2 regions of the Streptomyces sp. NPDC045955 genome follow, and region 1 is predicted to be linked to the other one. Evidence: predicted binding sites of a transcription regulator. Region 1 holds the regulator's gene; the other holds the start of a gene.
What was found. Region 1 encodes HspR, which represses chaperone genes until heat shock. Its sites were predicted from a motif close to TTGAGNNNNNNNNNCTCAA; they were not measured.
Positions count from the first base shown of each region.

Region 1 (10,349 bases):
ATCGGTGATGTTCTCGTTGTCCTGCCCCTGGAGCAGCGCCAGGAGCAGGTGGGCTGGGGTGAGGTCGGGGTGGCCCTCCGTCACGGCCCGGTTGCTGGCCGCGTTGATGGCGTCCCGGCTCCTGTTGGTCAGCTCGGCGTCCACGTTCGCGTTCTCCTCCTTGCACTGACCCGAACGGCTTGCACAAAGTTGAGTCTAGTCCACTCAAGGCCGGTTCGGGGAGGAGACAGGGGCTAAGTTCCGGGGCATGGCGACCAAGTACTCCGTCGATCCGGGTGCCCCGGACCCGCCGTATCTCGCCTTCTGGCGGGAGCGGCACGTGTGCACGCTGACGACCCCCCGCCCGGACGGCACTCCGCACGTGGTACCCGTCGGGGTCACATACGATCCCGAGGCCCGGCTCGCTCGGGTGATCACCAACAAGGCGAGCGCCAAGGCGCGGCACGTACGGGCCGCCGGGGAGCAGGGGGCGGCGGTCGCCGTCTGCCAGATGGAGGGCCGGCGCTGGGCGACGCTGGAGGGCCGGGCCTTCGTCCGCACGGAACCGGAGAGGGTGGCCGAGGCGGAGCGCCGCTACGCGGAGCGCTATGGACGGACCCCTTCACCCAACCCCGCGCGCGTGGTGATCGAGATCGAGCTGACGCGAGCGATGGGGCGAGGGTGATGCCGCGGTTCACCGAAGTGAAAATCCACACCGATGATCGATTGGATCCGGCCACTGCGTGACTGTGGCGATAACCGGAAATGTCGCCAGAAACTGCAGCGGCGTCACCGTGTTCAGGTCACGGTGACGCCGCTGCGGGGGGAAGCACCTGAGCGATCTTTACGACGGGGGAATCGCGTCAGGCACTGCGGGGGGTGGCAGAGATGGTCCTCGGGACGGGAGAGTCGGCTTCCACCTGCTCGTGGTCCCTCTGGTCCAGGTTCACAAAGATCATTCCGTACCGTACGGCACACCGCACGGGCTGCGGCGCCCCCCGAGGCCGCCGCAGACACCGGTAAGCCCGTACGTCCTCGTCCTCGTCCCGCGTGACGACCACCGGCTCGCCGAACACGGTCACCATCAACGAGTCACCGCTGTGGGGGATGGCGGTGACCAGGTCGATGAAGTGCCAGCCGGAGCGGTAGGCGGTGGCCATTTCGCGACGGAAGGAGCGGTCGTCGGGTGGAGTGGTCACGGTCAGCTCCCGACCTCGTCAGCACCGGAACTCGCTGAGCTTCCACTGCTGCCGGCGTCGGCGTTCACCGCCACCGAAGGCCAGGTACTGTTCGCCCGCACCTCGTCCTTCGCATCGGAGAAGCCCCCGAGCACGCCCAGGGTCGCGGCGACGGAGAAGGCGGCGACAAGCACCGAGCGAAGCATTTTGCTGCACATAGTCGGCTTCGTCCTCACTTGAAGGTCCCCTTTTCCCCCGTCGAATACGACGATGGCTCATTCGGGCACGTCATGGCCACAGAATCGATGCATCATGTTCCTGCATGTTCAGGACCCTGGGGGGTGGAGATTTGGGATCAAATCAGACTAAGGAGACACATCCCCATCCGATTACGGAGTTGTGCGAGGAAGGTGGTCGCCTTTACACCATCGCACTGCGTGCCGGACGTCTGGCGCGCGAGGATGCCGACCCCGCACCCTGCCTGATCGAGCTAGCGCTGCTCCATCCCGACCCCGACGACCCGACCTGGCTTCGCCCGGTTCCGCCCGTGGTGGCCCTCTCGCGGCAGCTCAACCCCCTGGAACAGGAGATAGCGGACCGCAGGCGACGGGCGATCGATCTCGCGGAGAGCTTTCAGCCGTTCATGGCCCTCGGTGCCCAGATGGCCACCACCAGCGACTCCATCACCGTCCTGGAGGGCGGCGAGCGGATCAACGCCGCGCTGAACATGGCCACGTCCCAGTGCCAGAACGAGATGCTCACGCTCCAGCCGAGCGACCGCTTGTCCGAGCGGAGCCTCCTGCAAGGGATGAAGCGCGACAGGCCGTTGATAGAACGCGGTGTGCGGATACGTACGGTGTACCAGCACACGGCCCGGTACAACCCGGAGCAACTGGCCTACTCCGCCCGGCTCGCTGACGGTAAGGCGGAGTACCGCACGATCGACGAACTCGTGGAGCGGCTGATCATCTGCGACGAGACCGTCGCCTTCATCCCCACTCGCGACGACCAGCAAGTCGCGCTGGAGCTTCGGCACCCAGGGATCATCCGGTACCTGATCAAGGTGTTCGAGTTCATGTGGAACCGGGCCGTTCCGCTGAGCGCGACCACTCCCTACGAGATCGCGCAAGACGGCATCACGGAGATCCAGTACTCGATAGCCAAGCTCCTCGTCGAGGGCCACGTCGACGAGGCCATCGCCCGCCGCCTGGGCATGAACGTGCGCACGTGCCGGGCCCACATCGCGAAGCTCGCTTCGCTCCTGGGCAGTGGCAGCCGGGCCCAACTCGGCTACCTCATCGCACAGTCGGGGATTCTGGAGCGGGAGGGAGCGCCCGAGTGAGCGCGCCGCACCACGAGCACGGCGTGGAGGACCTCTGCTCCGCGGGTATGGAGCTGTACGAACGGGCCCTGCGCGAGGGGCACCTGCCCGCTGGGGACGCCCGGACCGTCCCGTGCCTCGTCGACCTCGGTCTACTGCACCCCGCCGTCGACGACCCGCTCAGGTGGGAGCCCGTCGCTCCGCTCGTCGCGTTGCACCGGCTGCTGCGGAGTTCCGAGGAGCGGATCGCGAGCGAACGACAGCGAGAGGCGCGGCTCGCCGAGACATTCGGTTCCCTCATGCGGATCGCCGGGCCACGCACCTCAGCCACCGACACGCCCACGATACGACTGCTCACCGGCACGAAGCAGATCAACCGGGCCATCACCGACGCGGTGGCCGACGCCTCCGAGGAACTGGTCACCGTCCAGCCCCGCGCCGGACTCACCGGCGAACGCGGCCAGGTCGCCGATACCACGTCGCTCGACCGCGATCAGGCCGCGCTGGACCGCGGTTGCCGCATACGCACCCTGTACCCGCACACGTTGCGCCACTTCCCAACCATCACCGCCCGCTGCGAGCGACTGAAGGGCGACGTCGAGGTGCGCTCACTGGACGAAGTCCCCGACCGCCTCATCCTCATCGACCGCACAGTGGCCTTTGTCCCGGCCGACAAGGAAGGCAAACTCGCCCTGGAGATCCGGCACCCAGCCATCGCCGGATACCTGGCCACGGCCTTCGACCGCCTCTGGCGCCTGGCCACGCCCATGTACCCCGATGCCGCCCCCCAGCCCTCCCACAACGGCATCACCCCCCGCCAACGCGCCATCGCCACCCTCCTGGTCGAAGGCCACACCGACGCCGTCATAGCCGACCGCCTCGGCATGAACATCCGCACCGCCCGCGTCCACATCGCCAAGCTCGCCGCGACGCTGGGCAGTCAGAGCAGGGCGCAACTCGGCTACCTCATCGGGCAGTCCGGGATTCTTGACCAGGAACGCTGACGGGCCGGGCAGCAGCCTCCCCTGATGGTCCGTCCAGGCCCGCCTGGGCGATCCGCACCCCCAACTGCGTACGGCTCGCCGCCCCCAGCGTCTCCGACAGCCGGGCGATGTGCGCCCGGCACGTCCGCACACTGATCCCCAGCCGTTCAGCGATCACCGCGTCCTGGTGCCCTTCCGCCAGCAGGGCCGCGATCGACTGCTCCCGGTGGGAGATGCCCTCGATGCCGGTGTCGGGCAGCGGCGCGGTCAACGGGATGGCCAGGCGCCAGAGCCGTTCGAACACCGTGACCAGGTACTCGACGATCGCCGGGTGCCGCAGCTCCAGGGCCATCGTGCGGTCGGTGTTGGCGGGGATGAAGGCCACCGTCCGGTCGAAGAGGATCAGCCGGTCGATCACCTCGTCCAGCGTGCGGGCCTCCACCGCGTCGCCCATCAGCTCCAGATAGGTCATCAGACCCTGCCCGTGCCGGGCGACATGCGTGTACAGGTCCCGCATCCGCACGCCCCGGCCGCGCAGCGCCAGCGCCCGGTGCAGTCCCTCGGAGAGTTCCGCCTCGCGCCGGATGCCGCCGGGCTGCACCGTGAGCACCTCGGTCGTGCACGCCTGGGTCGCCTCGTCCATCGCGGTCTGGATCCGGGCGAGGCCGTCCAGCACCCGGATCGCCGGGCCCTCGGCCGCCGACGGGGCCGGCTGCAGGTGCCGCCCCAGCCCGGCGTACCGCTCGAACGCCGCCACGGCCGAACCCACCCGCCGCTGGCTCGCGCTGACCTCGTCGTACATCCCGCGCAGCAGCCGGGTCATGACCTCCTGCGGTGAGGTCGGCACCAGCCAGTCCATGTCGTCGGGGTCCGGGTGCAGCAGGGCGAGCTCCAGCAGGCACGGCACCGGCTCCGCGTCCCGGCGCGGCACGCGGCCCCGCCGTACGGCCCGGGAGTACACGCGATCCCCGGCCGCGCACAGTCGGTCGGCACCGTGTGGATGCTCCTCCGCCCCGTGCCCGGCCATCGCCCGTCCCACCCCCGGTTTCACCGCCTTGCCGCAGCGGCAACTATGCGCGGCCTGCCCCTGCTCCGCAACACGGCTCCACCGCGGCAGCGTTCCGTTTCCTCACGGCCCGGCGCTTCGATGAGCGCCCCGACCTCGGCACGGACGCTGCGGTCCCGGCAGCGGCTGATTGCGGCTAGGCGCCGTCGCCGTCGCGCGTGAGCAGTGACTCCACCCGCTCGTAGGCCGCCCAGTCACGGAAGTGACGCGTGTACAGGTCGGCGTCACGCCCGAGATCGGGGTCCTCGGCCTCCTTCACGTCGACGATCGCCCGGAGCCGCCAGGTGACCGTCTCCTGCCGGTCGTTCACGTAGCTCGTCTCCGCCTCGCGCGCCCGCCGCTCGACCCGCTCTCGGGCGGACCGCTCGTCGGCCGCGTGCACCAGGACGACGTTCTCCTGGTACAGGGGCTGCTCCTGTGTCCCGGCCGCGGCCGGGGACGATGTGGTCGCCTCCATCACCACCAGGGCGATGTAGGGCTGCGGGGCCGGCTGGTCGGCACCGGTCCGGTCGGTCACGCTCGCTCCTGTCCGCATGTCGGCCCCCCGTGGGTCCGCCTACTTCAGCCCGATCGTCTCGCAAGCCGCCTCGTACTTCGCCGTGCAGATGTCCGACAGCTTGTAGATGTCGTCCGCGACCACCGTGTCCTTGATGTTCTCCTTGGTCAGGGCGACGACGGGCACGAGCTGGGCGGGGATGCCCTTGTGGGTGGGACTGTCGACCTTGTCGCGGGTCAGGGCGGCGAACTGGATCTCGCGGCCTTGGACCTTGGCCACGGCCATCTCCGCCGCGTTCTCGGCCTCCTGCGGGTACGACTTGTACACGCTCATGTACTGGTCACCGGCGATGATCCGCTGCACCGCCGGGAGCTCCGCGTCCTGGCCGGTGATCGGCGGCAGGTCGGTCACGCCCGCGGCCTCCAGCGCCTTGACGATGCCGCCGGCCATGCCGTCGTTGGCGGAGTACACCGCGTCGATGTCGTCCTTGCCGATCTTCTGAATCGCCTCGGCCATGTTGGCCTCGGCGTTCTCCGGCTTCCAGTCCTTGGTGTCGAAGGACTGGGCGATCGTCACCTTGCCGTTCAGCTCGGACATCGCACCGGCCTTGAACTGCTTGGCGTTCGGGTCCGTCGGCGAGCCGTTCATCATGACGATCTTGTCGGAGAGGCTCGCCTTCTCGCCGATCGCCTCCAGCAGGGTGCGCCCCTGCACCTCGCCGACCAGTTCGTTGTCGAAGGAGATGTACGCGTCGATCGGGCCCTCGGCCAGCCGGTCGTAGGCGATGACCGGGATGCCGGCGTCCTTGGCCTTCTTCACGCCGTCGGCGATGGCGTGCGAGTCGACGGCGTCCAGCAGGATCACGTCGACCCGGTCGTCGACCATCTGCTGCAGCTGGGCCGCCTGCGTGTCCGCGCTCGCCTCGGCGTTGGCGTACTCGACGCGGCCCCGGTCGTTGGTGAGGGACTCGACCTTCCTCTTGATGATGGGGTAGTCGAAGTTCTCGTACCGGGTGTTCGCCTTCTCCGGGAGCAGCAGGCCCACGGTGATGTCGTTGCCCTTGGTCGGGCTCGCCTCGTCGCTGCTCCCGGTCGCGTTGAGCACGCCGCAGCCGGCGAGCGTGACGGACATCGTGGCCGCGGCCACGGGTATGGAGATACGACGGCGCATGCGGGAGCTCACTTCGCGTGTGATTCGGACGTGGGCGCACTTTGTGGCCCATGTGACTGAAAAGCCAACGCGGGTGCGCCCCTCAGCGTCAAGCGGAACCACTTAACGAGATGACAACACCACGCTCCGCAGCAGTTGTGAAGACTCTGCGGAATCACCTCCAAGTGACTTGCATCATCCGGTCATCCACAGGAGGCCCGGCGAAAACACCCCAAGGCAGACCAAGGCATACGAAAGGGGCCGGGAGTCGCCTCCCGGCCCTTCTCGCAGGTGTACGCGCGTCGGTCGCGTCAGTCCGACTGCTGCTGCCGCTTCGGCCGCCACACCACCAGCGCGCTGGTCTGCTGGACCTCCTGGTACGGCACCAGGTCGCGGCGGTACGACGCGTGCACCGCCGCCTCACGCTGCCGCATGGCCGCCGCCGCGCCGTCGAGCGCGTCCTCCAGCTCGGCCACCCGGGCCTGGAGGGCGGCGACCTGGTTCTCCAGTTCGATGATGCGCTTGATCCCCGCGAGGTTGATGCCCTCGTCCTGCGACAACTGCTGAACGGTGCGCAGCAGTTCGATGTCCCGGGCCGAGTAGCGGCGGCCCCGGCCCGGCGTGCGGTCCGGGGACACCAGGCCCAGACGGTCGTACTGGCGCAGGGTCTGCGGGTGCAGGCCGGACAGCTGGGCCGCCACCGAGATGACGTAGACCGGGGTCTCCTCGGTCAGTTCATACGGGTTGCGTCGACGACCGTCCATCTGACTCATGCTCCCTTCGCGGCCTGGAACAGCTCCGCCCGCGGATCCTCACCCGCGGTCGCCTCGCGATACGCCTCGAGTGCGTCACGAGCCTTCCCCGTCAGGTCCTTCGGAACACTCACCTCGACGGTGACCAGAAGGTCGCCGCGGGTGCCGTCCTTGCGGACCGCGCCCTTGCCCCGGGCACGCATCGTACGGCCGTTCGGCGTGCCCGGCGGCAGCTTCAGCGTGACGGGCGGGCCGCCCAGCGTCGGCACCCGGACCTCGCCGCCGAGGGCCGCCTCGGCGAAGGTCACCGGGACGGTGACGGTGAGGTTGTCGTCCTTGCGGCCGAACACCGGGTGGGAGTCGACGTGCACGACCACGTACAGATCGCCCGCCGGGCCGCCGCGCTCGCCCGGCGCTCCCTTGCCGCGCAGCCGGATCCGCTGGCCGTCGCTGACACCCGCGGGGATGCGCACCTGCATGGTCCGCGAGGACTTGGCCCGGCCGCTGCCCTTGCAGACCTCGCAGGCGTTCTCCGCGATCAGGCCGCGGCCCTTGCAGTCCGGGCAGGGGTCGGTGAGGGAGAAGCCGCCGCCGCTGCCCCGGGCGACCTGTCCGGTGCCGACGCAGGTCGGGCACACGCGCGGTGTGCCGTTCTTGTCGCCGGTGCCCGAGCAGGCCTTGCAGGGCGACTGCGAGGACATCCGCAGCGGGACGGTCGCGCCCTCGATCGCCTCCGTGAAGCTCAGCGTGACCTCGGACTCGATGTCCTGGCCGCGCCGCGGATGCGTGCGCGTCCCCGCGCCCGCGCCGCCACGGTTGAACAGGCCCCCGAAGACGTCACCGAGTCCACCGCCGAAACCGCCGGCTCCCTGGCCGCCGCCCGGGGCGCCTCCGAAGAGGTCGCCCAGGTCGAAGTTGAAGGAGCCGCCGCCCGCGCCGGGCCCCGGGCGGAAGCCGCCGTTGCCGAAGAGGGCGCGTGCCTCGTCGTACTCCTTGCGCTTCTTGGGATCGCCGAGGATGTCATTGGCCTCGGAGATCTCCTTGAAGCGCTCCTCCGCCTTGACGTTGCCCTTGTTGGCGTCCGGGTGGTACTCGCGGGCGAGCTTCCGGTACGCCTTCTTGATCTCGGCCTCGGTGGCGTCCTTGGGGACGCCGAGGACCTTGTAGTAGTCCTTCTCGATGAAGTCCTTGGTGCTCATCCTCGACGCCCCTCCTTCCCTTCGTCCGCTATGACGTCAGCCCTCTTCCGGGCCACCGCTCTCCTTGTCGTCGGCTTCGGCGGCCTCGTCCGCCTTGACCGTCTGCGCCCCCGGCTGGGGCTCGGCCACCGCCACCCGCGCGGGGCGGATGGTGCGCTCGCCGATCCGGTACCCGGGCTGCAGGATCGCGACGCACGTCGTCTCGGTGACGTCCGGTGCGTAGCTGTGCATCAGGGCTTCGTGGATCGTCGGGTCGAAGGGCTCGCCCTCCTTGCCGAACTGCTGGAGGCCCATCTTGGCCGCCGTGCTCTCCAGCGACTCGGCGACGGACTTGAAGCCGCCGACCAGTTCGCCGTGTTCACGCGCGCGGCCGATGTCGTCGAGCACGGGCAGGAGCTCGGTCAGGAGGTTCGCGATGGCGATCTCCTTGACCGCGATCCGGTCGCGCTCGACCCGACGGCGGTAGTTCTGGAACTCGGCCTGGAGGCGCTGGAGGTCCGCCGTGCGCTCGCCCAGCGCCGTGCGTGCCTGGTCCAGCTGGGCCACCAGAGCCACGTCCTGGCCCGTGTCCCCGGCCGGGGCCGCCCCCTCCTCCGTCGAGGGGGAGTCGGCGGCCTTCGGCTCGGCGTCGTCGGAGGTGGCGCCGGAAGGGACGTCGGGCTGCTGCTCGTCGAAGCCCGGGGTCTCCTCCGTCACGCGGCACCGTCCTTCCGCTCGTCGTCCACGATCTCGGCGTCCACGACGTCGTCGTCGGCCTTGGCGTCACCGGCACCGGCGTCCGCACCGGCTCCGGCGGCGGCGCCACCGGCGGCCTGCGCGGCGTTCGCGTCGGCGTACATCGCCTGGCCGAGCTTCTGCGAGACGGCCGCGACCTTCTCCGTGGCGGTGCGGATCTCGGCCGTGTCCTCGCCCTTGAGCTTCTCCTTCAGCTCATTGACGGCTTCCTCGACCTCGGTCTTGATGTCGCCGGGGACCTTGTCCTCGTTGTCCTTGAGGAACTTCTCCGTCTGGTAGACGAGCTGCTCGCCCTGGTTGCGGGACTCGGCGGCCTCGCGGCGCTTGTGGTCCTCCTCCGCGTACTGCTCGGCCTCCTGGCGCATGCGGTCGACCTCGTCCTTCGGCAGCGAGGAGCCGCCGGTGACGGTCATCTTCTGCTCCTTGCCCGTGCCCAGGTCCTTCGCGGTCACGTGCATGATGCCGTTGGCGTCGATGTCGAAGGAGACCTCGATCTGCGGGACGCCGCGCGGCGCCGGGGGCAGACCGGTCAGCTCGAACATCCCGAGCTTCTTGTTGTACGCCGCGATCTCGCGCTCGCCCTGGTAGACCTGGATCTGCACGGACGGCTGGTTGTCCTCGGCCGTGGTGAAGATCTCGGACCGCTTGGTCGGGATCGTGGTGTTGCGCTCGATGAGCTTGGTCATGATGCCGCCCTTGGTCTCGATACCGAGGGACAGCGGGGTGACGTCGAGGAGCAGGACGTCCTTGACCTCGCCCTTGAGGACACCGGCCTGCAGGGCGGCGCCGATGGCGACGACCTCGTCCGGGTTGACGCCCTTGTTGGCGTCCTTGCCGCCGGTCAGCTCCTTGACGAGCTCGGCGACGGCGGGCATACGGGTCGAGCCGCCGACCAGGACGACGTGGTCGATCTCGCTGATGGAGATGCCTGCGTCCTTGATGACGTTGTGGAACGGCGTCTTGCAGCGCTCCAGGAGGTCCGCGGTCAGCTGCTGGAACTGGGCGCGGGTGAGCTTCTCGTCGAGGTGCAGGGGGCCCTCGGCGGAGGCGGTGATGTAGGGCAGGTTGATCGAGGTCTCGGTGGACGAGGACAGCTCGATCTTCGCCTTCTCGGCGGCCTCGCGCAGACGCTGCAGGGCCATCTTGTCCTTGCCCAGGTCCACGCCGTGGCCGGACTGGAACTGCTGGACCAGGTAGTCGACGATGCGCTGGTCCCAGTCGTCACCACCGAGGTGGTTGTCACCGTTGGTGGCCTTCACCTCGACGACACCGTCGCCGATCTCCAGCAGCGAGACGTCGAACGTACCGCCGCCGAGGTCGAAGACCAGGATGGTCTGGTCGTCCTTGTCGAGGCCGTACGCCAGCGCGGCCGCGGTGGGCTCGTTGACGATGCGCAGCACGTTCAGACCGGCGATCTCGCCGGCCTCCTTGGTGGCCTGGCGCTCGGAGTCGTTGAAGTACGCCGGGACGGTGATGACCGCGTCGGTCACC
Region 1 covers NZ_JBWKKY010000002.1:459,851-470,199, reverse strand. Annotated here, with positions in the region: gene clpB (ATP-dependent chaperone ClpB) at 1-144, opposite strand, end outside; gene AC07F0_RS05535 (pyridoxamine 5'-phosphate oxidase family protein) at 248-664, shown strand; gene AC07F0_RS05530 (Rieske (2Fe-2S) protein) at 843-1,178, opposite strand; gene AC07F0_RS05525 (helix-turn-helix transcriptional regulator) at 1,480-2,499, shown strand; gene AC07F0_RS05520 (helix-turn-helix transcriptional regulator) at 2,496-3,482, shown strand; gene AC07F0_RS05515 (helix-turn-helix transcriptional regulator) at 3,445-4,488, opposite strand; gene AC07F0_RS05510 (DUF4288 domain-containing protein) at 4,664-5,044, opposite strand; gene AC07F0_RS05505 (sugar ABC transporter substrate-binding protein) at 5,084-6,193, opposite strand; gene AC07F0_RS05500 (heat shock protein transcriptional repressor HspR) at 6,484-6,936, opposite strand; gene dnaJ (molecular chaperone DnaJ) at 6,942-8,123, opposite strand; gene grpE (nucleotide exchange factor GrpE) at 8,160-8,819, opposite strand; gene dnaK (molecular chaperone DnaK) at 8,816-10,349, opposite strand, start outside.

Region 2 (10,349 bases), on a different contig from region 1:
CGACCGTGCGGGTGCCGGAGGCGTCCGCCCAGTCCCAGACCTCGGCGAGCAGCTGCTCGCGGGAGAGCACCGCGCGCGGGGTATTCGCCAGGCACACGAGGAGATCGAACTCGGTGGGCGTGAGGTGAACATCCTCACTGCGCACCCGGACCCGGCGCTGCGCGTGGTCGATCTCCAGCTCGCCGAGGCGCAGGATCCCGCTGCGCGGCGTCGCGGCGGCCAGCGCGGCCCGCTCCACGCGGCGCAGCAGCACGTGCACACGCGCCGCCAGCTCCCGCATCGAGAACGGCTTCGTCATGTAGTCGTCGGCGCCGACGCCGAGCCCGACCAGCATGTCGGTCTCGTCGTCGCGCGCGGTGAGCATCAGCACCGGCACCGGCCGGGCGGCCTGCACCCGTCGGCAGACCTCCAGACCGTCGAAGCCCGGCAGCATGATGTCGAGGATCAGCAGGTCGGGCTGCCAGGCCTCGGCCGTGTCGACGGCGGCCGGACCGTCACCCGCTGTTTGCACGAGGAATCCCTCGGCTCGCAGGCGGGTCGCGATGGCGTCCACGATCGTGGCGTCGTCCTCGACGACGAGAACCCGGCGCTGTGCGCCCGGTGTAGCCGTCGCCGAACCGTTGTGGGAGGTGTGTGTCTGCTCCATCGCCCGCCCCTGGGGTGTGCTTTCCGGAATCAGTGGGGTGATTCCTCGGTCTGCGCATGGTTGCGATTGACGCTTGAATGATCGGCGTCAGAGGAGCAGCGTACGGGGAGTCAGCACACCTTTGCTATCCAGGGCTGATGCCGAGGTGCACGACGTCCGGAACGCCCCGGGCAACCGGGATCTCTTCGGTACGCACCTGCTGGAACCCGACATTCCGCAGGGTTTCTTCGAATTCCGGAGAGGGCTGGGCGGACCAGACGGCGAGCACTCCGCCGGGCCTCAACACCCGTACGCAGCTTGCCAGTCCGGCCTCTCCGTAGAGAATTTCGTTGCCCTCCGTGACGGTCCAGCCGGGTCCGTTGTCGATGTCGAGGCACAGGGCGTCGTACGTGTCGGATGTCTCATTGACGTAGGCCACGAGATCGGCTTCGACGATTTCCGTGCGGGGGTCGGCGAGGGCCTCGGCGGAGAACGCGGAGAGCGGGCCGTCGCGATGCCATTCGACAATCGCGCGCTCGCGTTCCACGACCGTGATCCCGCCCCAGCGCGGGTTCGCCGCCGCGTGGGCGAGGGAGAAGCCGACGCCGAGTCCGCCGATCAGCACCTCCGGGCGGTCCCGGCCGGTCAGTGCGTCCAGGGCCGCGTCGACCAGCCGCCGCTCCGAGCGGCCGTCCGAGGTGTCCATCAGGAAACAGCCGTTCGCGATGATCTCCAGTCGGCCGCCGTGCCGTCGCAGCACGACCTCGCCGTGCGGACCCTCGCGACGGTCCAGCACGAGGGGGGTGTCGTTCGAGGTGGGCATCCGATCATCCTGGCAGGTGAGGGGCGTCCGGCGCCAAGCATTACGGAGCGGCCCCCAGGGACGCCGTGCGCTGCTGTCGGGTTGCTGTGAATCGGGTCTGGCGTGACGCCCGTCACAGACAGGGGCCGGAGGTGCGCGAAGGGTGGGACATGACGGAAGGAGCGCCCCGCCGTGGATCGCACCGCGCCGGCCGACCAGACGGCCACGCCGACGCCTTCGAGTGCGCCCGTTTCCGACGTGCCGGCGCTGCTGGACGGGGTGCCGCGGCAGCGGGCCGGCGGCCGGGTGCCGTGCGCGACCGTGGGTCCGGGTGTACAGGAGTCCGCTCCGGTGGAGAAGCCCCGGCTTCGGGCACCGCGGGTCTGGCGGCTGTTCCCCTCTCCCACGGGTACGCCGTTCACGTTCGGGTACGGGATCGTCCTCTGCCTGACCTCGCTGTTCTCCGCGTACGCGGACCCCGCCCTGGTGCACGCCCTGCTCCAGGGCTCCAGTACGGACGTGGCGCACCTGGTGCGGACGCCGGAGCTGGTGCTGGTCGGTAGTGCGCTGTGGCTGGCGGGCGGGGTGGCCTCGCCGTTCGCGATCGGGTTCGTGCTCGTGCTGACCGCGCTGGAACGGCGGATCGGCGGCCTGCGCACGGCCGGTGTCTTCCTGCTCGGGCACGTCCTCGCGACCCTGGCGACCGAGGTCCCGGTCGGGCTCGCGGTGCTGGCCGGGCAGCTCCCCGAGAGCTCGCTGCACCGCCTCGACTACGGCGTCAGCTTCGGCGTCGCCGCCGGCACCGGCGCCCTGGCCGGACTGCTGCCGCTCTGGCTGCGGGTGCCGCTGCTGGCCGGCTTCGGCGGGATGCTGCTCCAGGACCTGCTCGCCCTCACCGACCCGTTGACGAACTGGGGGCACCTGATCGCCCTGGCCATCGGCATGGCGACCTGGCCGGTGCTCCGGCGGTGGCGGGGCCGTACCGGCTCGCTCGGAGCGGCCCGGCGCTGAAGGCGCGGCCCTTCAGGGCCGCGGGTCGTGCTTCGCGCTGGTGAGCAGGGCCACCACCTCCCAGCCCAGCGCCTCGTACAGCCCTCGCCCCGCGGGCGTACCGGCGAGCACGCCGGTGCGTGCCCCCTGCCGAACGGCGGCGCTCTGCAACGTCCGCATGACGAGGCTGCCGAGTCCCTTGCGGCGATGCTCCGGCGCCGTCTCGATCTGGTCGGCGACGGCGGTGGCGCCGGTCGGGGCGATCTGCCCGCGCGCCGCCAGCGAACCGTCCGGCGCGGCCACCATCACACGCGTCACTCCGCCGCGCGACCAGCTGCGCAGCCGGTAGCCGTCGGGCACGTCCGGAGCATCCGCCGGGGTCAGCGGGACGGTCATCAGGTAGCCGGGCTCCGGGTCGATCCACCAGCTGTCGTCCAGCCAGCCGGCGACCACCGACGGGTCCCGGAAGGCCTTCAGCCAGACCCCGGCCCCGGTCACCGCGCCGGCCACCTTGCGGACGGCCGTCTCGTCGAGGTCGTCGCCGGTCGCGCCGAACACGTGCCGTGTGACGTGTCCGTTCATCCCCATGTCGATCGTGCAGCCCCACGGCTCCGTCATGGGCGGAGCGGCCCCGCGCGACACGACCCACCCGTCCACCCACGCCTGCACGGTCCGGTCCACGCCGCCCCCTGGTAATAGGTGCCTGCCGCATTCGTCTGTTACGTCGCTGACTCTACGGCCGCAGTCGCCCCTGGCGTCACGGTTGATCGCTCACAGCGAACGGCGGGTGGGGAACATCCGGCAGCTCCCGAGCATTGAGTCGGCATAGCTCAACTTGACTGCCGAAGGGGAGATCATGGCTTCGACGTCCACACCGCTCACCCTGCCCGTGCTGCCGCTCGACGACGAGGTCGTCCTGCCCGGGATGGTGGTCCCGCTGGACCTGAGCGACTCCGAGGTCCGTGCCGCGGTGGAGGCCGCACAGGCCGCTGCTCGGACAACGCCCGGAAAGCCCCGGGTACTCCTGGTGCCGCGCATCGACGGCACGTACGCCGGCACCGGTGTCCTCGGCACCGTCGAGCAGGTGGGCCGGCTGGCCGACGGCGATCCGGGCGCGCTGATCCGCGGCCGGAGCCGGGTGAGGATCGGTGCGGGGACCACGGGTCCCGGCGCGGCCCTCTGGGTCGAGGGCACCAGCGTCGACGAATCCGTCCCGGAGCCGCTGCCCGGGCAGGTCACCGAACTGGTCAAGGAGTACAAGGCCCTCGCCACCGCCTGGCTGCGCAAGCGCGGCGCCTGGCAGGTCGTCGACCGGGTGCAGGCCATCGACGACGTCTCGGCGCTTGCCGACAACTCCGGCTACTCGCCGTTCCTGACCACCGACCAGAAGGTCGAGCTGCTGGAGACCGCCGACCCGGTGGCCCGGCTGAAGCTCGCCACCCAGCAGCTGCGCGACCACCTCGCCGAGCAGGACGTGGCCGAGTCCATCGCCAAGGACGTCCAGGAAGGCGTCGACAAGCAGCAGCGCGAGTTCCTGCTGCGGCGCCAGCTCGAAGCGGTCCGCAAGGAGCTGCGCGAGCTGAACGGCGAGCAGGAGGGCGAGGAGTCCGACGACTACCGCTCCCGGGTGGAGGCCGCCGACCTGCCCGAGAAGGTCCGGGAGGCCGCGCTCAAGGAGGTCGACAAGCTGGAGCGGTCCTCCGACCAGTCGCCCGAGGGCTCCTGGATCCGCACCTGGCTCGACACGGTCCTGGAGATGCCGTGGAACGAGCGCACCGAGGACGCGTACGACATCCAGGGCGCACAGGCCGTCCTCGACGCCGAGCACTCCGGCCTTCAGGACGTGAAGGAGCGGATCACCGAGTACCTGGCGGTGCGCAAGCGGCGTACCGAAAGGGGACTGGGCGTGGTCGGCGGGCGGCGCGGCGGTGCCGTTCTCGCGCTCGTGGGGCCGCCCGGCGTCGGCAAGACCAGCCTGGGCGAGTCCGTCGCCCACGCGATGGGGCGCAAGTTCGTGCGCGTCGCCCTCGGCGGTGTGCGCGACGAGGCCGAGATCCGCGGTCACCGGCGTACGTACGTCGGTGCCCTGCCCGGCCGGGTCGTCCGCGCCATCAAGGAGGCCGGGTCGATGAACCCGGTCGTGCTGCTCGACGAGATCGACAAGGTGGGCTCGGACTTCCGGGGCGACCCGGCCGCGGCCCTGCTCGAAGTGCTCGACCCGGCGCAGAACCACACCTTCCGGGACCACTACCTGGAGGTCGAGCTGGACCTGTCGGACGTGGTCTTCCTCGCGACCGCCAACGTCCTGGAGGCGATCCCGGAGGCGCTGGCCGACCGGATGGAGATCGTCCGCCTGGACGGCTACACCGAGGACGAGAAGGTCGTCATCGCCCGCGACCACCTGCTCCCGCGCCAGCTGGAGCGGGCGGGGCTCGACAAGGACGAGGTGGCCATCGACGAGGGCGCGCTGCGCAAGCTCGCAGGCGAGTACACGCGCGAGGCGGGCGTGCGCAACCTGGAGCGGTCGATCGCACGGCTGCTGCGCAAGGTCGCGGCCCAGCACGAACTGGGTGAGCGGGAGCTGCCGTTCACCGTCCGGGACGAGGACCTGCGTTCTCTGATCGGACGTCCGCACCACGTGCCCGAGTCCGCCCAGGACCCGGCCGAGCGCCGGACGTCCGTACCGGGCGTGGCGACGGGCCTCGCGGTGACGGGTGCCGGCGGTGACGTGCTGTACGTCGAGGCGTCGCTGGCCGACCCCGAGACGGGAGCGGCCGGGCTGACCCTGACCGGGCAGCTGGGGGACGTGATGAAGGAGTCCGCGCAGATCGCGCTGAGCTTCCTGCGCTCGCGCGGTGCCGAGCTGGAACTGCCGGTGGGCGATCTGAAGGACCGGGGCGTGCACATCCACTTCCCGGCGGGCGCGGTCCCCAAGGACGGCCCCAGCGCCGGCGTCACGATGACCACGGCCCTCGCCTCGCTCCTGTCCGGCCGTCTGGTCCGCACGGACGTGGCCATGACCGGCGAGGTCTCGCTGACCGGCCGGGTCCTGCCGATCGGCGGCGTGAAGCAGAAGCTGCTGGCAGCCCACCGCGCCGGGGTCACCACCGTGATCATCCCCAAGCGCAACGAACCCGACCTGGACGACGTCCCGGCGGAGGTGCTGGACACGCTCGACGTCCACACCGTCACCGACGTCCGCCAGGTCCTTGAGCTGGCGCTGGCGCCCGCCACGGCGGATGCGGCGCCGGAGGTTCCGGTGGCCGCGTGACGGAGGTCATCGGATGAGGGAAGGCCCGGGTCCCGTGAGGGAGGCCCGGGCCTTCACCGTGTGGCGGCCCTGTGGACGCACACCCCGTGACCTGCGGAATACTTGCCGAACTGCGGCGACGGCCGCACATGGCGGAAAATGCAGGTAGCGGGCGACAACCGAGGCGGGGCTCACGTGCACGAGGACGGCAACGACGACGGACACCGGGACCCCTCCCTGGCCGGAACCGGTGTGGATCAGACTGCCTTTCTGGCGCTGGAGCGGGAGCTGACCGTGCTGCTGCGGCGGGCCCGGGCCAGTCAGGGTGAGATGGCCCGGGAGGTCCACCCCGACCTGGAGTCGTCCGCGTACGGCCTGCTCGTACGGCTGGACGAGTGCGGCAAGCAGCGGGCCACCGAGCTCGCCGCCTACATCGGCGTCGGCAAGGCCACGATGTCCCGCCAGCTGCGCGCCCTGGAGGACCTGGGCCTGATCGCCCGCGAGCCCGACCCCGCCGACGGACGCGCCTGGCTGGTCGCCCTCACCCGGGAGGGCCACGACCGGGTCCGCCGGGTGCGCGAGGCCCGCCGCGCCCGCTACGCCGGCCGCCTGGCCGACTGGGACACCCGCGAGGTCACGGAACTGGCCCGGCTGCTGCACCAGCTCAACCGCGGCATGGAGAAGTAGCACCCAGCGCTCGCTGTGACAGCGGCCGGCTGTTCAGAACTCGGCGTACACGACCGTCGCGTCGTCGTGCGTCTTGCTCCGGCCCAGGAACGACCTGGCCGAATCCGCCCGCTCCAGCGTCCGCACCCGGTCCACCAGCGCCTGCGGTCCCTCCTTGCGCAGGAGGTGGAAGCAGTCCGTCCAGTCGCCCTCCGCGAACCGCTCCACCCAGCGGGCGGCGCCGTCCGTCAGGGCGGCCAGTGCACGCACCTCGCGCCGGGGCAGGGTGCCGGTCACCGCGCGCCGGGCCACCGAGGGATCGGCCGCCGCCGTGAAGAAGCCGTTCTCCCGGTTGCGGAGCGTGGAGTCCACCAGCGCGTCCGTGGCCAGGGCCGAGCGGGGGAGAAGGGCCAGCCGGTCGTCCAGCAAGGGCGTCACCACACCGTCCGGGGACTCCACGAGGAGCGCCGAGTCCGACAGGACCAGGTACTCGACCGCCCCCGGGGACCAGCGGGCCACGACCACCGTGGCCTGAGGTGTGCGGGGGTGAGAAAGGTCACAGGTTGAGGCGTGTGCCTCGGCGGTACGCGCGATGGCGCGGGACAAGGCGTCGACCAGGGGAACATCCGGGAGTGAAACGGTCAGTTCGGTCAGGGCTCCGCCGAGGCGCGCGGTGAACCAGGGGACGGAATGCAGACAACCCGTCCCGCCCTTCGGTGGGGTGACACCGTCCAGGACGACGACCGAACCGCCCTGCCCGGAGGCCGGTAGTCCGACACTGGCGAAGTCCTCGTTGGGGCGGTCCGCGTCTCCCGGTTCCGAGGCGAGTTCAGTACGCATCCAGCCAGTCTGCACGAGCCCTTCACAAGGTCCGCAAAACGCTGGCAAAGGTTGCCGGACCGGTGCCGTCGTGCAGGTCAGACGCCCTGTTTGGGCTGGAATGATTTGTTCCGGGAAGGCGTGGTGGCGAATACTGCCACCGCCCGCGCGCGGCGTCCAACCGGCCTGCCGCGCAAGGCCGCTGCAAGGGCCAGCGGAACTTGCCCCCCAACTCTCCTCCGGGGTTCACTCCTTCGGGTGGCGGGTCAGGTGATGCACGTGCGCTGCCCACCGGCGCTGGGAGGGTCGGGAAGTGTACCTGGAGTACGCACCAGTTGACGGAGCGTCATCCGGGCCCATGAGTTCACGAGTCAGGAATGCGAGCACCGGTGCAGATGTCGCGGCCTCGTCGCACAGGCAAGCAGACGGCCCCCGTTCAGGGCGCTGAGCCGACGCCCCCCACCGGCAAGGGCCGCCCCACCCATGTACGCAACCGGCTCATCGTCGCCGTGGCCGTGGTCGCCGCGGCCATCGCCGGTGCGGGTACCCCGTCCGTCCTCGCCGCCTCCGGGCAACTCCACGACTCACAGGAGCTCGTGACGCTCGCCGAGCAGACGCAGGACGCCCTCACCCTCGCGCACTCCCTCGCCGACGAGCGCGACGACGTCACCTCCTACATCGCGGCCGGCCGCCCCAAGTCCAAGGCGCCCTCCGAGCAGCGCAGCGCCCGCGTGGACCGGCAGGTCGAGGAGCTGCGGGGCGACACCGACACATCCGCCTCGCTCCGCTCCGGCCTCGACGAGATCGCGGCCGTACGCCGGGCGGCGCTCACCGGCAAGAGCAACGCCCTCGAAGCGCACCAGGCGTACTCCGCCGCCATCACCGAACTCCACCGGCTCGCCGAGCAGCTGGCGCAGCAGACGCCGCCGCGCGCGGGCTCCGGCGGACAGGCCCTGGCCGAGCTGGACTCCGCCGTGCAGCAGGCCGCCGCGGCCCGGGGGCTGCTGCTCGCCGCCCTCAGCGTGCCGCGCGGCACCGAGACGGTCATCGACCCGGTCACCGGCCTGCCGACCGAGACCTCCTCGGACGCCGACACCCGGCAGCGCGACGCCCTGAGCGCCGCAGCCCAGCAGGCCCGGCTGCGCTCCGACGCGGCCCTGGCCGACTTCCGCGACACCGCGCCCAAGGCGGCCCGCGCCTCGTTCGACAACACGGTCACCGGCACCGAGGTCAACTCCGCCGAGAAGTACCTCGCCACGCTCACCGACCAGCCGACCCTCTCGAGCGGCGAACGCTCCACCAACGCCCGGAAGCTGGACACGGCCCTCTCCGCGCGGGTCGACCTGATGCGCGGCGTGGAGTCCGCCCTCTACGACCGCCGCACCAAGGACCTGGAGCTGCTGCGTGACGACGACGTCACGGCGCTGGAGATCCGCATCGCCGTCCTCGGTGCCCTGATGCTGCTCGCCGTCGGCGTCGCCACGGGCATGGCCCGCAGCCTCACACGCCCCCTCGCGGTCCTGCGCCTGGGCTCGAAGCGGCTGGCCGAGGCGGAGGTCCCGGCGGCCGAGGAACCCGTCAAGTTCACCGGCCGCAACGACGAGTTCGCCCAGGTCGTCCGCTCCGTCAACGCCCTGCACGCACACACCGTCGCCCTCACCGAGCGGATCGCCACGCTGGAGTCCGACCGCAAGCACCTCGTCGGCCAGCGCCAGAAGATGGCCGACGCCCGCGAGGAACTGCGCGGCGAACTCGCCGAGTCCGCCGCCCAGCTGGAGCGGCTGCGCACGGCCATCGGCGGTACGTTCGTCAACCTCGCGCTGCGCACCCTCGGGCTGGTCGAGCGGCAACTGGCCGTCATCGAGAACCTGGAGGAGCGCGAGCAGGACCCGGACCGCCTCGCCACGCTGTTCAAGCTCGACCACTTCGCCACGGTCATGCGCCGGCACAGCGAGAACCTCCTCGTCCTCGCCGGCACCGAGCACGTCCAGCACGCCGCCGGGCCCGTGCCGCTCGTGGACGTCGTCCGCGCGGCGGTCAGCGAGATCGAGCGGTACGAGCGGGTCCGGATCGCCGCGCTGCCGCCGCACGCGCACATCGCCGGGTTCGCCGCGGACGACCTGTCCCACCTGCTGGCCGAACTCCTGGAGAACGCCACCTCGTTCTCGCCACCCGACCTGCCCGTCGAGATCTCCGGCTGGCTGCTGGAGAACGGCGAGGTCATGCTCTCCGTCCAGGACGAGGGCATCGGCATGGCCGAGGACCGGCTGGAGCGCCTGAACGCCCGCCTCGCCGACTTCGACCCGGAGGCGCCGTACGACCAGGAGGGCGAGGACGGTCTCGGTCTCGGCCTGTACGTCGTGGCCCGCCTCGCCCACCGGCACGGTGTGCGCGTGCAGTTGCGCGAGCAGAAGCAGGGCGGTGTCGCGGCGGTCGTCGTCCTGCCCCGCGCCCTGCTGGCGGCGGCGCCGGCGGCGGCCGTCCCGGCTTCCGGCCCGCACTCCGGCACCGGCCACACCGTCGCGTTCCCCGGCGCCGACGCCGAGGCCAACTCCAACGTCCTGCACGGCCGCGCGGGCAACGGGGACCCGCTGGTGGCGCTGGCGGAGAAGGCGGTACGGCGCGAGGAGGTCGCCGCGCACACGGAGGCCGCCGGGCATCCGGAACCGGCGGAAGCGGCGGAGCCGGCCGCCCCGGCGGCAGAGGTGACGGCACCCGCGGAGACCCTTGCCGAGACCACGATGGAGCTGCTGGCCCCGATCCCGCAGGACGAGCCGGCCCCGGCGGGGCACGAGCCCGCGGCCGGCGACGCCGCGGCCGCCCCGCAGGGGCCGTCCGCAGGCGACGAGGAAACCCGCACGGGGGGTGCGGGTGGGAACCACGATGCCGAAGGCGAGGCCGAGGCGGAGACCGACGTGGAGCACGAACGCGTCACCGACAAGGGCCTCCCCAAGCGCACACCCAAGATCACCGCTCCGGCCACCGCCCCGCGCCAGCGCGGCGGCTCCGTGGACGCCGAAGCCCTCCGCCGCCGCCTCGGCGGCTTCCGGCAGGGCGCCCAGGCCGGCTACCGCGAGGTGGAGGCGGAGATCGCCGAGAAGACGGCCTCGCACAAGCGGCCGGACACCGGCGCGTCAGAACCAGCTGAAGCCGAAGAAGCCACGGGGGGCACAGTCGAGGAGGCAAGCAGTTGACCG
Region 2 covers NZ_JBWKKY010000012.1:118,651-128,999, forward strand. Annotated here, with positions in the region: gene AC07F0_RS25020 (response regulator transcription factor) at 1-646, opposite strand, end outside; gene AC07F0_RS25025 (spermine/spermidine synthase domain-containing protein) at 771-1,448, opposite strand; gene AC07F0_RS25030 (rhomboid-like protein) at 1,620-2,438, shown strand; gene AC07F0_RS25035 (GNAT family N-acetyltransferase) at 2,451-3,098, opposite strand; gene lon (endopeptidase La) at 3,274-5,688, shown strand; gene AC07F0_RS25045 (MarR family winged helix-turn-helix transcriptional regulator) at 5,863-6,354, shown strand; gene AC07F0_RS25050 (protein phosphatase 2C domain-containing protein) at 6,388-7,173, opposite strand; gene AC07F0_RS25055 (sensor histidine kinase) at 7,530-10,346, shown strand; gene AC07F0_RS25060 (roadblock/LC7 domain-containing protein) at 10,343-10,349, shown strand, end outside.
Region 2: the regulator HspR is predicted to act here: its motif matches at 3,233-3,251, upstream of lon (endopeptidase La).